DNA from 2 places in the Carnobacterium sp. FSL W8-0810 genome. Region 1 is predicted to be linked to the other one. Evidence: a T-box and tRNA genes for the amino acid it is inferred to sense, from the RefSeq annotation. Region 1 holds a T-box; the other holds one or more tRNA genes.
The links. The T-box of region 1 lies ahead of leuS (leucine--tRNA ligase). A T-box ahead of a tRNA ligase gene usually reads a tRNA of that ligase, here a tRNA-Leu.
Positions count from the first base shown of each region.

Region 2: it encodes a tRNA-Leu, which carries the amino acid that the T-box ahead of leuS (leucine--tRNA ligase) is inferred to sense. The anticodon was not compared.

Region 1 is NZ_JBBOWO010000001.1:40,432-48,148, reverse strand. Features, by position in the region: gene NST49_RS00225 (LysM peptidoglycan-binding domain-containing protein) at 1-2,197, shown strand, start outside; gene NST49_RS00220 (putative heavy metal-binding protein) at 2,272-2,601, shown strand; T-box leader at 2,698-2,939, shown strand; gene leuS (leucine--tRNA ligase) at 3,007-5,424, shown strand; gene NST49_RS00210 (putative polysaccharide biosynthesis protein) at 5,635-7,311, shown strand; gene NST49_RS00205 (pseudouridine synthase) at 7,420-7,717, shown strand, end outside.
Region 2 is NZ_JBBOWO010000001.1:1,268,771-1,276,487, reverse strand. Features, by position in the region: gene NST49_RS06230 (alkaline phosphatase family protein) at 1-617, opposite strand, end outside; gene NST49_RS06225 (hypothetical protein) at 1,196-1,621, shown strand; gene gloA (lactoylglutathione lyase) at 1,714-2,094, opposite strand; gene gloA2 (SMU1112c/YaeR family gloxylase I-like metalloprotein) at 2,172-2,552, opposite strand; gene NST49_RS06210 (GNAT family N-acetyltransferase) at 2,575-3,111, opposite strand; gene NST49_RS06205 (AEC family transporter) at 3,320-4,243, shown strand; tRNA gene NST49_RS06200 (tRNA-Leu) at 4,320-4,403, opposite strand; gene NST49_RS06195 (nuclease-related domain-containing protein) at 4,616-5,527, opposite strand; gene NST49_RS06190 (hypothetical protein) at 6,550-6,861, shown strand; gene groL (chaperonin GroEL) at 6,965-7,717, opposite strand, start outside.

The sequences.
Region 1 (7,717 bases):
TGTGACTGTAGCAAACTTGAAAAAATGGAACAATTTGTCTTCAGATTTAATTAAAGTTGGACAAGTTTTAGCATTAAATGAAGCAGCAGCCAAGAACGTAACAACTCCAACGCCTTCTAAAACAAATGACTCTATTGCAAATGCAACAACACCAGCTGGTTTTGTTAATGCTATTGCCTCTTATGCAAAGCAAGTTGCAGCTAAAAATGATTTATATGCTTCTGTTATGATTGCACAAGCAGCTTTAGAAAGTGGCTATGGCAGCAGTAAACTAGCAACTAGTCCAAACTACAATCTATTTGGTATCAAAGGAAGCTACAACGGAAATACAGTTACGATGTATACTTCTGAATGGAGTTCTTCAACAGGCTGGATTTACATTCCGCAAAACTTTAAGAAATACCCGTCTTATGCTGAGTCTTTACAAGATAATGCAAATTTAATAAAAAATGGAACTTCATGGGATCATGGCTATTATTCTGGAGCTTGGGTAAGTAATTCATCAAATGCATTTGAGGCAACAGCTTGGTTACAAGGGCGTTATGCGACGGACCCAACTTATGCATCTAAATTAAATGCTATTATAAATGCATATAACTTAACACAATATGATACAAAATCTTCAGGAGGATCAACAACAACTCCTGAATCAAATGATAATTCTTCAACAACACCAAGCACTGGAAATACAGGAAATACAGGGTCGTCGAATACAGGCGAAACGTCATATACTGTAAAATCTGGTGACACTTTAACAGGTATTGGTTCAAAATACGGCGTATCTGTGTCAAACTTGAAATCATGGAACAACTTAAAATCAGATACGATTTATGTGAATCAAACGTTGACGATTAAAGGCGGTTCAACTTCAGGTGGATCAACGACAACACCAAGTACAGGGAACACAAGCAGTACATCGTATACTGTAAAATCTGGTGATACGTTAACAGGTATTGGTTCAAAATACGGTGTATCTGTGTCAAACTTGAAATCATGGAACAACTTAAAATCAGATACGATTTATGTGAATCAAACGTTAACGATTAAAGGCGGTTCAACTTCAGGCGGCACGACGACAACACCAAGTACAGGGAACACAAGCAGTACATCGTATACTGTAAAATCTGGTGATACGTTAACAGGTATTGGTTCAAAATACGGTGTATCTGTGTCAAACTTAAAATCATGGAACAACTTAAAATCAGATACGATTTATGTGAATCAAACGTTAACGATTAAAGGCGGTTCAACTTCAGGTGGATCAACGACAACACCAAGTACAGGGAACACAAGCAGCACATCGTATACTGTGAAATCCGGTGACACATTGACTGGAATTGGTTCAAAATACGGTGTAACTGTAGCGAACTTGAAATCATGGAATAGTTTGAAAACAGACGCGATCTATGTGAATCAAACATTGACGATTAAAGGCGGTTCAACATCGACTGGTGGGTCAACGACAACACCAAGTACAGGGAACACAAGTAGCACATCGTATACTGTGAAATCCGGTGACACGTTAACTGGTATTGGGTCAAAATACGGCGTAACTGTATCGGACTTGAAATCATGGAATAGTTTGAAAACAGACGCGATCTATGTGAACCAAACATTGACGATTAAAGGCGGTTCAATATCGACTGGTGGGTCAACGACAACACCAAGTACAGGGAACACAAGCAGCACATCGTATACTGTAAAATCCGGTGACACGTTAACTGGAATTGGTTCAAAATACGGCGTAACTGTATCGGACTTGAAATCATGGAATAGTTTGAAAACAGACGCGATCTATGTGAACCAAACATTGACGATTAAAGGCGGTTCAACATCGACTGGTGGGTCAACGACAACACCAAGTACAGGGAACACAAGCAGCACATCGTATACTGTAAAATCCGGTGACACGTTAACTGGTATTGGGTCAAAAAATGGTGTATCTGTAGCGAACTTAAAATCATGGAATAATTTATCAACGGATACAATTTATGTAGGTCAAAAACTAGTTTTAAAAAGCACGAATGCTGTTTCAATAGTAACAACACCAACTAGTGCAACTACGCATAAAGTTGTAAGTGGCGATACTCTTTGGGATATTGCTCAAAAATATAGTATGTCTATCTCAGATTTGAAATCAGCGAATTACTTAAAATCAGATGTTATATTTGTTGGTCAGTCTTTGATTATCAAATAATCATAGAAGGAGACTCAACATAAAATTTGAGTCTCCTTTTGTGCTGTAAGATAACTAAAAAGGGAGTGAAAATGATGATCGTTACGACAACTACTTCTGTTGAAGGTTTTGAAATTTCTTCTTATGAAGGAATTGTATTTGGTGAAGTTATCTCTGGTATCAATATGTTTAAAGATATGGGAGCGGGCTTGCGAAACATGTTTGGCGGACGCTCTCAAGGTTATGAGAACGAATTATTAGAAGCTCGTAGTAAAGCGTTAGAGGAAATGGAAACAAGAGCTGACGAACAAGGGGCAGATGCTATTGTAGGGGTTAAAATGGACTATGAGACATTAGGATCAGATAATGGCATGATTATGGTTACCTGTAGTGGAACAGCAGTAAAGCTTAAAACAGTTAAATAATAGACGAATAGACGAATTGAAAAGACATTTTAGAAATCAACTGTTGTTTTTTCTTATTGCTCCTATAGTCATTTTTTGTTAAAATGAAATCAATAGAAAAAAACAGTGAAAAGGAATAGTAGAAATGATTTTTTTTGAGAGAGTGCATGGGTGGTGGAAATGCATAAAAAAGACTTTCGAACTCGCCTTTAGAGTTGCTTTGTTGAAAAAATAGTAGACAAAGACGTAACGCCTGCGTTAAAGGTATGAGGAGTCCACGATGTATTTTATTAGGAATAATAAGGTCGTGGAAAACATAGGTGGTACCACGAATAATAAATTATTTAATCGTCCTATGAGTACAGATAGTCATCTGCATTCATAGGACGATTTTTATTTTGAATAAGAAATGGAAGAGGGATATATATGAGCTTTAACCACAAGACGATAGAAAAGAAGTGGCAAAATTACTGGGCTTCTAATCAGACTTTCCGAACAACTGAAGATCCTAAAAAGGAAAACTTTTATGCATTAGATATGTTCCCATATCCATCAGGACAAGGTCTGCATGTAGGACATCCAGAAGGATACACAGCAACAGATATCATTTCTCGTATGAAGCGTGCTCAAGGATTCAATGTATTGCATCCAATGGGTTGGGATGCATTTGGCTTACCAGCTGAGCAATATGCTCTAGATACAGGTAACGATCCAGCTGAATTCACAGCTCACAATATCGAAACATTCCGTCGTCAAATCAATTCTTTAGGATTTAGTTATGACTGGGAGCGAGAAGTAAATACAACAGATCCTCAGTACTATAAATGGACTCAATGGATCTTTACAAAATTGTACGAACAAGGATTGGCTTATGAAGCCGAAGTAGCTGTTAACTGGTGTCCTGCATTAGGGACGGTATTGGCTAATGAAGAAGTAATCGATGGTAAGAGTGAACGTGGGGGACACCCTGTTTACCGTAAACCTATGAAACAATGGATGCTGAAAATTACAGCTTATGCTGACCGTTTGCTGGATGATTTAGAATTAGTTGACTGGCCTGAAAGTATCAAAGACATGCAACGTAACTGGATCGGTAAATCAATTGGTGCAAATGTAGAGTTTACTGTTAAAGGAACTAACCATAAGTATACAGTCTTTACGACTCGTCCAGATACGTTGTTTGGAGCAACTTATAGTGTTTTGGCACCTGAATTAGATCTCGTTAAACAAATTACAACAGCTGAACAAGAAGCTGAAGTTCAAGCGTATATCGAAAAAATTAGTCTGAAAAGTGATTTGGATCGTACAGATTTGAATAAAGATAAAACAGGCGTATTTACTGGTGCTTATGCGATAAACCCAGTCAATGGCAAAGAAATCCCTATTTGGATCGCAGATTATGTGTTGTCTTCATATGGAACAGGTGCAATTATGGCTGTTCCAGCACATGACGAACGTGATTATGAATTTGCTAAGGCTTTTAACTTGGAAATTCTTCCTGTACTTGAAGGTGGAAATGTAGCTGCTGCTGCCTTCACTGAAGATGGTCCACATATAAATTCTGAATTCTTAGATGGTCTTGGAAAACAAGAAGCTATCGATAAAATGAATGAATGGTTAGAAGAAAATAATTTTGGAAAAAAAGAAACAACTTACCGTCTACGTGACTGGTTATTTGCACGCCAACGTTATTGGGGCGAACCTATCCCGGTCATTCATTGGGAAGATGGGACTTCAACAACATTGCCTGAATCAGAATTACCGTTGATCTTGCCAAAAACAAACGAAATCAAACCAAGTGGAACAGGAGAGTCTCCATTAGCAAACATTACGGAATGGGTAAATGTAGTAGATCCCGAAACTGGAATGAAAGGACGCCGTGATACAAATACAATGCCGCAATGGGCAGGGAGTTCATGGTATTTCTTGCGTTTCATCGATCCTAAAAATGAAGAAATGTTAGCTGATCCTGAAAAACTAAAACAATGGTTACCAGTAGATATCTATATTGGTGGAGCTGAGCATGCTGTACTCCATTTATTGTATGCACGTTTCTGGCATAAATTCCTTTACGATATCGGTGTTGTTCCAACTAAAGAACCATTCCAAAAATTGTATAATCAAGGAATGATTTTAGGTGGAAACAATGAAAAAATGTCTAAATCTAAAGGGAATGTTGTTAATCCAGATGATGTTGTAGAAAAATTTGGTGCAGATACGTTACGCATGTATGAAATGTTTATGGGGCCGTTGGATGCTTCAATTGCTTGGAGTGAAAATGGGCTAGAAGGAAGCCGCAAATTCTTGGATCGTGTATGGCGTTTGATCATGGATGAAGATGGAAAAGTCCGTGACCGTATCACAACCTTTAATGATGGATCTCTTGATGTGGTTTACCACCAAACCGTTAAAAAAGTAACCGAGGATTTTGAACACTTGCGCTTCAACACAGCTATTTCTCAAATGATGGTTTTTGTTAATGAAGCCTATAAAGCAACTGCATTACCAGTGAATTATATTAAATCTTTTGTTCAATTGCTTGCGCCAATTGCTCCGCATATGGCAGAAGAATTGTGGGCTAACTTAACAAACAGCAATGAAAGTATTTCATATGTTGTTTGGCCGACATTTGATGAAAAATTCTTGGTAGAAGATGAAATCGAAGTAGTTTTCCAAGTAAACGGTAAATTAAAAGCAAAAGCTCAAGCATCAAAAGAAATTTCTAAAGAAGATCTAGAAACGTTAGCAATGAATAATGAAAAGATCAAAGAAGCCATTGATGGAAAAACAATTCGCAAAGTGATTGTTGTTCCTGGTAGATTGGTAAATATTGTAGCAAACTAAAGTGTTTTCTACGTTAAGGTTTTAAAGATTTAACTTAAGTAGAAAGGACTGCAACTTAATCGTTGCAGTCCTTTCTACTTTTTTCATCTTCAAAGAGACCTTAATTTTTCTTTAAAGTTGAATGCAGAAAGCTCAATAAACATTGCAACCCTCTGATTTAAGAAGTAAAATAGAACCTGATACAAAAGTATGAGAGTAGGTTTTTGAATCATGTCAAAAGATACAGTCAGTGATAATAAAATTGGACAACAAACTAAAGAATTAAGCTCAAAAGATAAAATGATCAGTGGGTCAGCTTGGATGACAGGTGCAAGTATTTTGTCCAGGTTATTAGGAGCTCTTTATATTATTCCTTGGATGGCTTGGATGGGAAATCCCAGCGTAGCAGCGTCAGCAAATGCCCTTTACATTATTGGCTACACACCTTATGCATTATTCTTAAATATTGCGACAGCTGGTGTACCTTCTGCCATTGCTAAACAAGTCTCTTATTATAATAGTCTAAACGAATATGAAACGAGCCAAAAAATTTATAGAAAAGGATTACAAGTAATGGCAATTACAGGTGTTGTGTCTGCATTGATCATGTATGTTGCGGCACCTTTGATAGCTGGAAGCAGTCCAGGTATTTCGGTTGACGATGGAACACAAGTTATTCGGTCTCTTAGTTGGGCGTTACTCATTATTCCATGTATGAGCGTTACACGAGGATATATTCAAGGGCATCATGTAATGAAATATTCTGCTATATCGCAATTTATTGAACAATTAGCTCGCGTCATCTTTATGCTTGCGGCTGTATACTTTATTCGTCAAATATGGAATGGTTCAGTAGTGAATGCGGTTTCTGCTTCAACATTTGGAGCCGTTATTGGAGCTGTTTTTAGTATAGGGTATTTATTTTATATTATTTGGCGTAAAAAACCAGAGCTAGATGAGCATGCTGCTCAGAGTTTAAATAAGGTGAATATTTCTACAAATGAGATCTTTAAATCGATTATTCGTACGGCTATTCCATTTATCATTATTGGATCTGGAATAACATTGTTTCAAATGATCGATCAGTTTACTTTCCAACAAATTATGACCCGCGTTTCTGATTTTACCCCAAAAGAGATTGTAGATAGTTATGGGATAGCATCAGGAAATGTCAATAAATTGATTATGATTGTTATTTCTTTTGGAGGTTCGATGGCGATAACATCTGTTCCGCTGATTTCTGAGTTGATAGCAAAAAATGATTTGAAAAAATTATCCCGTCAAGTTAGTGATAGCTTGCAGTTGTTTTTCTTCATCATGCTGCCGGCAACAATTGGTATGGCTGTTGTAGCAGAACCTTTATATACCGTTTTTTATGGACAAAATGATTTTGGAACAAATCTGTTACAAGTTGCGTCATTTATGAGTTTATTTTTAGGGTTGTTTGTCCTTATGGGCTCAACGATGCAAGCTGCAAATCAAACAAGACCGGCTCTATGGGCTTTAGCAATTGGGTTAGTTGTGAAATTAGCATTGCAATACCCAATGCTTGCAATAGCACAGACAAATGGAATGTTTATTTCTAATATATTTGGATTTGGTGTAACAGTCTTTTTAATGTTGCGAAAAATGTACAAGGTTACTAATTTTAATATTGGGCTCTTACTCAGAAGAGTATTGTTGATGGTTATCCTAACAGTAGTAATGGCTATTGTAACGTTTGCCGTTAAAGAAGCTCTTTACTTAGTTGTGCATCCAGAAAATCGTCTTAGTGCACTTCTAGTAATGGGTGTTTCAGCTGGAATGGGCGGTATTGTTTATGTATATGCTTCATTAAAAACACGTTTAGCTGACCGTTTATTAGGAGCTCGTGTAGCGAGTTTGAGAACCAAATTACACATTAAATAAGAAAACTGGAGCATGTTCTAGAATAATCATTTGGATATAAATAAGAGGCTAGGACTTTTGTCCCAGCCTCAGTTTTTTGACTAGACTTAAAAGAATGGAGCAGAGGAAATGCGTTTAGATAAACTTTTAGCTAATATGGGGTTTGGAACAAGAAAAACCGTAAAAACGCTATTGAAAGCAAAAGAAGTAACGGTTAATGGAAGAGTTATAAAAGATGGAAAAAGCCAAGTCGACCCAGATAAAGACAAAGTTGTTGTTGCGGGTGAAGCTGTTGAATACCAAGAATTTGTTTACTTTATGTTGCATAAACCACAAGGAGTAGTAAGTGCTACAAATGATAATCTGCATAAAACAGTTATCGATTTATTAGCCCCAAAAGATCAAGTACTGGATCCATTTCCTGTAG
Region 2 (7,717 bases), 1.2 Mb from region 1:
TGCGTATCCACTCCGTAATGGTGTCTTGTACTGTCTAAATCAACTAGGTGAATTGCCATTAAATCAGGATTTTTAGTCTTAATCGTATCAACAATTCCAGCTGTCAAAAAATGATCCAGTTCGGGTTGATTGATTCCATTACGCATTTTGCCAAATTTCCGATCCAGATCAAAGATAAACTTTGGTGAAGAAGACCATAATGAGATAAGAGTTTGTGATTGCCAAGGTCGATTAGCAAATATCTCAGTAAGGTTATAGTTAATTGCTTTGCTTCGACCTGTCACTGGCCATAAAAAAGAAGCCGTTTTATATCCAGCTTTGTGAGCAACATCAAAAAGTGTTGGTACTTTAATATCTTTAGCATACCAATGCCAATCTGGTGACTGACGTTTTGGTTGTGTATATGTATTATTCGTAATACCATGTTTATTTGGGTATACTCCTGTTACGATCGAAGTATGCGCCATATACGTTAAGGATGGGTAAACGGTTTCTACTTTCTCTACTAGTGCACTTCGGTTCAATAGATAGTTAAACGTTGGCAATGTGCGTGCATACTCTAAATCTCTTGTTCCAAAGGCATCTAAAGAAATCATATATAAGCGTTGTTTCTTCATGTATTCTTCCTCCTTATCCCTTCTGTTATCTCATATACTTACTTTTGAGAAAGGATAATACTGATATTTTTTGTGTAACATATTCTTTATCATTTTTAATTTTGTACAAAAAAAAAGTACTGATAAAATCAGTACTTTTTCCGACAGTATTCATTTGCATAAATAGGTCCCTTGAATTCCACAAAACAGAGGGGTCCAAACACCTGCATCTTGCAGTTGTACATAAGTACGGTTGTGCCCTGTCTAAAGTTCCAATCACTTGTCGCCGCAGCGAAATGACCGAAGTCACCTGATTGGAGGTCAACTCATCGCATGAATATACTTTACCATGAGTAATAATTAAACACAAGTCTTTTTCTATTATTTATATTTAATCGCACTACCAGTACCTTCATTCACTTTTATTTGACACGATTAAGTTCGAACTTTTTCACTGTACTCCTTAATTTAAATGCCTTCTTTTCACTTTCCATGCGTATCATTGGTACTAACAAATGAGCTGTTCTATAATGAAGTTGACTCATTAGAATAGTTGATCTCATTACTAGGCAAAGCTTGAATGTTAAGGAGGTCTTTTTATGAAAGAAGAAGTTATTGTAGACTATTTAAAGCGTCATGGTTTGGAAGCAAAGAGCGGAAAGACTATTTTGGTTGAAAGAAAAACGCGCAAACGAAAATGGTATGCTGCTTTGCTAGGAAAAAATGAAACAGAAAAAATCTTTCTCAATTTTGCAGAAAGAGAGTTCGTTATTCTCCCAATCGCTCAAGATGCTATGACCCTTATTGAAGGCGACTATGCTCAGGTTCCCTTGATCGAAGTTAAATCTATTTATTTTAAAAAACAACCTAGCTTCTATTCTCTAATGATTCAATACAACAACGCTACTGAAACCGATGATCGGATAAAAAAATACAAAGTCCCTAAAGAAGTCCCTGATTCCCCTTGGCATGCAAAGAATCTTGAAAATTTAATTGACCGTTTTGGTTTAACAGAACCCAAATAAACAGTCTAAAAAAAGAGGCTAGGACTTTTGTCCTAGTCTCTTTTTCGTTTTCTGGTCGTTCTTCTTAACTACTTTATGTCTTTATTTATTTTTTAATTTTGGATGACTTCGATTTTATAACCATCTGGATCCGTAACGAAAAAATAATTAGCCGCATTATTAGGAAGCTCTTTTAGATCTGTCACTTCATAACCACTAGCTTTATATTCTTCTTGAGTTGCTCCTAGATCATCGACTCCCATTGCAATATGTCCGTAACCATTTCCAAGTGTATAAGGTTCTTCTTGGTCATAGTTATAGGTTAATTCTAGTTCATAATCGTCTCCCTCTAAAGCAAGATAGACTAATGTGAATTTAAGTTCTGGAAAATCTAATCGTCGAGCCTCTTTAAACCCTAATACTTTAGTATAAAAGTCCATTGATTTTTCTAAATCTTTCACACGAATACAAGTGTGCAACATTTTTTTAGCCATATATATTTCATCCTTTCATTACCCTAATTTGTACTTCTTTATCTTAATACAATTTCAGTAAGAGTTCAAACCATAAGTTATTCATGTAATTCTAACGGTAAATCATCTGGATCTCTAAAAAAAGTGAATCGCCCGCCTGTGTATTCATCTACTCGTACTGGCTCTGTTTCGATTCCTTTTTGGTTTAACTCTTGAATCGTTTCATCAAAATTGTCTACATAAAAACATAAGTGCCTTAAACCAACCGCTTCTGGTTGTGTTGGTCGTTTTGATGGTTCAGGAAAAGAAAACAATTCAATTTCACTATCTCCTAATTTTAAATCTAACTTATAAGAATCTCTTTCTGAACGATAATTTTCGCGTATAATTTCTAAGCCTAATACTTCCGCATAAAATTGTTTGGATTTTTGATAGTCAGATGCAATAATAGCTACGTGATGAATTTTTTTAATGTTCATAAAGTAATTCCTCCAACTCTTTTTAGATATCTCGAATCATTTCAATACTAGTAAAGTCTGGATTTTCATTATCAATGATATCTTGAAGATAAGTGAATCCCAACGCTTTGTAAAATGCATAATTCTCTTTATTCGATTTAAAGAAACTGACCAATTGAGTACTGTTTCCTAACAATTGCTGCATTTGAGTCAAATGATTGACCAAACGTGTACCAATTCCTTTTCTTATATAGCTGTCATCGACATACAACATAAAAACTTTCCCTACTTTTGAGTCTACAATTCCTCCACCAATTACTCCAATAATTTTTTTATCTAATCGAGCAACGATCCAACCGCTCCATTTAGCCGATACTTCTTCAATTTCACTAAGGATTCTTTGAGGATTGTAATATTCTTCAACCTTTTCTTGTACTTTTTGCTGATCTTTTACAGCCGCAGCCGTGCAAGCATACCCTTGTGTACAAATAGCCACAATTTCATCCACATCTTCAGGTGTAGCCATTTCAATTCGAACCTCTTCAACAGTTGACTGCTCTTCAATCTCTTCATGTTTCATACTTTTGCTCCTCTATTCAAATTCCCAATAAAGCATCTAGCTATTTTACCCTTTTTCAGCTATATTTTCTTGGCTTATTTAAACTAGCATTAAATCATTGATTTGTCACGAGCTTACTGCTTTAAATCAAAAACATTTTTTTGCTGCTTTAGGATCATTTACGGTATACTTCTTATAGTCTATTTTTATAAGGAGGGATACAAGTCAATTGTCTATTAGCAGTATTATTTTGCAACAATTAGGTAGCATGTTCGTCCTGATCTTTTTTGGGTATATCCTTGTAAAAAGAAATGTTTTAAATCCATCTGGCACTAAACAAATTGCTAATATGTTAGCAAACTTTATCACTCCTGTACTTCTATTTATGTCATTTCAGCAACCTTATCAGTCTACTCAATTCAAGTGGTTTTTAGCGACTGTTGGAATTGCGATTTTATTGATGGCTGCACGTATCATAGTTAATTACTTTTTCTTACGTAACGCTTCTCGAACCGACCGTTATGCAACAACATTTACCAATGCAGGATTTATTGGGATTCCATTAGTCCAAGCTGTTCTTGGTTTCGAAGGAGTTTTCTTTGTATCCGCTTATAGTACAGTGACGAATATTTTACAACGGACTTATGGCATTTACATCATTTCTGGTGATAAATCGTTGATTACTCCAAGAAATTCCTTTTTGAACCCGGCCTCTTTAGGCTCACTGATTGGATTGATTTTTTATTTGTTACAAATCGAATTGCCTACTATTCTGAGCGACTCGCTCTATACTATTTCTGATTTAAATACACCTTTAGCTATGATTTTATTAGGCAGTTATGTAGCAGAATCAAAATTAGCAGATGTTTTTACTCATCGACGAGCTTATTGGACCACCTTTTTAGCTTTAATCTTATCTCCGCTTATCAGTATCGCTATATTATGGCTTTTGCCTTTAGATAACTACTTAGTCTTTTTTGTATTAGCGATTGCGACTTCTGCACCTATCGCTGTCAATACAGCTTTGTTCTCACAGCTTTATGGTGGAGACTATGAATACGGCGCTCGCTTAGTGGTCCTATCAACTTTACTTTCACTTATTAGTATGCCGTTAGTTTTAAGTATTGCTGAATTTGCTTTCTCAATGAATTAACGAACCAACTTAAAAAAGAAGTAACACTTGAGAATTTCTTCTCAGAGTTACTTCTTTTTACTATGTACTGTACGTATGCGGCCGAGAAGATTCGAACTTCCACGGGAGAACCTCCCACTAGCCCCTCAAGCTAACGCGTCTACCATTCCGCCACGGCCGCTTATTCATAACAAAGATTATTATAGCAACGTTTTTGAAGATTGTAAAGATGATACATTATCTATTCTCAAAAGAATCGCCACTAATAACTATCCTGTCTAGACGGATGACTAGATAATTAAAAAGTAACTTTGTACCTTTTTTGCAAGAAATTCTTTTTTACTCTTTCTAAGTCAAATTTTTCTATTAATAAACTTTTATAGCTTTGATTACTCACTCAAAATATGTCCATCTACCTTTTCCTTTAGATTGGTAATAGTGATGAAGTATGTTCCAAATTCTCTTAGCAGACAGCTTATTGCCACACCATTTGCAGATCACAGATGTGGTTATTTTTTGATCTGGAAATAACCTCTTATACTCTTCAGCATGACGAATAACGATCCCCGATATTAGTTCCTCGTGACCGCAACATTTACAAGTACAGGTCCAACTTCTAGTGAAATCATCCATAAATACGCCACATTGAGAACATGTTATTCCCCTTTTTAATTTTTCACTTTCATAATTTGGGATATCAGTGAAAATTGAACTCTCCATATGTAATGACTTCAACTCTTCAGCAATACGCCGATGATTTTTGGTCAGCCGAGCTGAGATACCGTTAATTCTTGCAAAATGTTCATTTAACAAAGTTGGAAGCAACAACTCTTCTTGAGGCGGAGCTTGATATAAGGTGAACTGTTGGTTTACAAACACAACAAAAGCATTAACTGAAACATTAAATCCCAATTGCTCCACCAATTGACGAAGCAAAGTCTGACTACGATTTATTTGGATCAACGGACTCATAACTTCTCTCTTAGTCAACAATTTATATAGTTTTTCCGCTTCATAAAAATATTTGCCTTCATAATTTTTCACTTCATATATGCAAATACCATTTGCTGTAATTAGTAAAGAGTCGATTTGAACTACTGTTCCATTTATTTTCAATAGTAAATCATTCAATACAAGACAATCGCATTCAAGCATTTCCGTCCTTCGATCTAAGATTTGTTCTCCTTCCAAACCTTTTACCAAATAAGCATAACGATTGCGCTCATCTTTCGACAGATTCGAGCGATTCATTAAAGATTCCATTATTAATAAACTAGACGATTTTTCTCTTTCTTTATATGCCATTACCTGCACTCCTCGCTTTTGCAAATCTTCTCTATAACTTAGAGTACGTAGAAACAAGGAGGTTCTGCTTATTTTTATCCACCATAAGGAATTTTAAGATAGAGAACTTTTCGACCTCGAAAATTTTCCGATTAAAAACCATCTACTTAAGAATTAATACTAACTTTTGAGGCTATTAAAAGGTAACAGTCCTCTACTTCAGATTCTTAATTAATTTTTGAGAAACTTTCTACTCTATAACCCTTCTATTCGACATTCTTAGCACATTTGGTCGCACAATTCTTCTCTATACCTGCTTTACTTCAGATTCTTAACCATTTTTTGAGAAGCTTTCTACTCTATAACCCTTCTATTCGACATTCTTAGCACATTTAGTCGCTTAATTCTTCTCTATACCTGCTCTACTTCAGATTCTTAACTATTTTTTGAGAAGCTTTCTACTCTATACCCCTTCTATCCGACATTCTTAGCACATTTGGTCGCTCATTTCTTCTCTATACACGCTCTAGTTCAGATTCTTAACCATTTTTTGAGAAGCTTTCTACTCTATACCCCTTCTATCCGACATTCTTAACACATTTGGTCGCTCATTTCTTCTCTATACACGCTCTACTTCAGATTCTTAAGTACTTTTAAGGAATCTTTCTCCTCTATAACCCTTCTATCTGACATTTTCAATACATTTGGTCGCTCATTTCTTCTCTATACACGCTCTACTTCAGATTCTTAACCATTTTCCAGAACAAAATCTCCTCTAAAAATCATTATGCGAAAAACCCATCAATTTCTGGAACTTTTGTCGAATTGTTAGCTCATTTAAAAACATCTTTTTTTAACTCCGTTACCTTTCTATTGCTTTATGCTTTATGGTATGATTAAAGATACCTACTATCCCTTTTAAGAACGTTATAAAGGTTTGAAGAAATTAAACTTAATAAATTCATTTTATAATTAGCTTCTTTGATTTATTGACAGAATTAGGTAGACAGATTTAAAAAACGAGTTGTAGAAAGGTGATAAATTTGACTTTTAAAGAGTTCGAAGAATATCTAGATGCTAATTTAGGAAGCAAAAGAATCTTTTTTGAAAAAGCTATGGATGACCAAATACGAAGAAACGCCAGAAGACAACCTGCAAAAAGGTGGAATGAAGCAAAATTAGAACGTGCTGTCGACCGTATGTGGACAGATATGGCTAGAAGTATTTATGACAAATTCAAAATCACGATCAAAGCTAAATCTTCTGACCCTTATCAAGAATGGGTCGAATTTTTTGAAAAGAATGATGCCATTGAAAACTTAGATGAAATGATGACAGATTTAGAATTCGAATAAAAGTACAGCCCTCTTACACTGCTGTTTTTTTATTCTATAAAAAAAGACGTACACTAAAGGATTCCTTTAATGTACGTCTTTTTTACTTGTCAGGTTTAATGATTTACATCATGCCGCCCATGCCTGGATCCATTCCCATTCCGCCCATTGGAGCATCTGGTTTTGGTTGGTCTGCAACAACAGCTTCAGTTGTTAACAATAGAGCTGCAACACTTGCTGCATTTTGTAAAGCAGAACGTGTTACTTTAGTTGGGTCAATGATTCCAGCTTCGATCATATTTACCCATTCATCAGTAGCCGCGTTATATCCTACGCCTAAATCAACGCTTTTTAATTTTTCAACAATAACAGAACCTTCAAGTCCAGCATTTGTTACGATTTGACGAACAGGTTCTTCAAGAGCACGGATCACGATTTTCACACCTGTTGCTTCATCGCCAGTTGCTTCGATTTCAGAAACTTTACGTTGAACATTGATCAACGCTGTTCCACCACCGGAAACGATTCCTTCTTCAACAGCTGCACGAGCTGCATTTAGAGCATCTTCAATACGTAATTTTCGTTCTTTTAATTCTGTTTCAGTAGCAGCTCCAACTTTGATAACGGCAACACCGCCAGAAAGTTTAGCTAAACGTTCTTGTAATTTTTCTTTATCAAATTCAGAAGTTGTTTCAGCTGCTTGAGCTTTCAATAAAGATACACGGTGTGAAATAGATTCAGCAGAACCGGCACCTTCAACAATTGTTGTTGCATCTTTTGTTACAACAACTTTGCTTGCATGCCCTAATTGGTCAATAGCTGTATCTTTCAATTCTAGACCTAAATCTTCAGTAATAACTGTTCCGCCAGTTAAGAT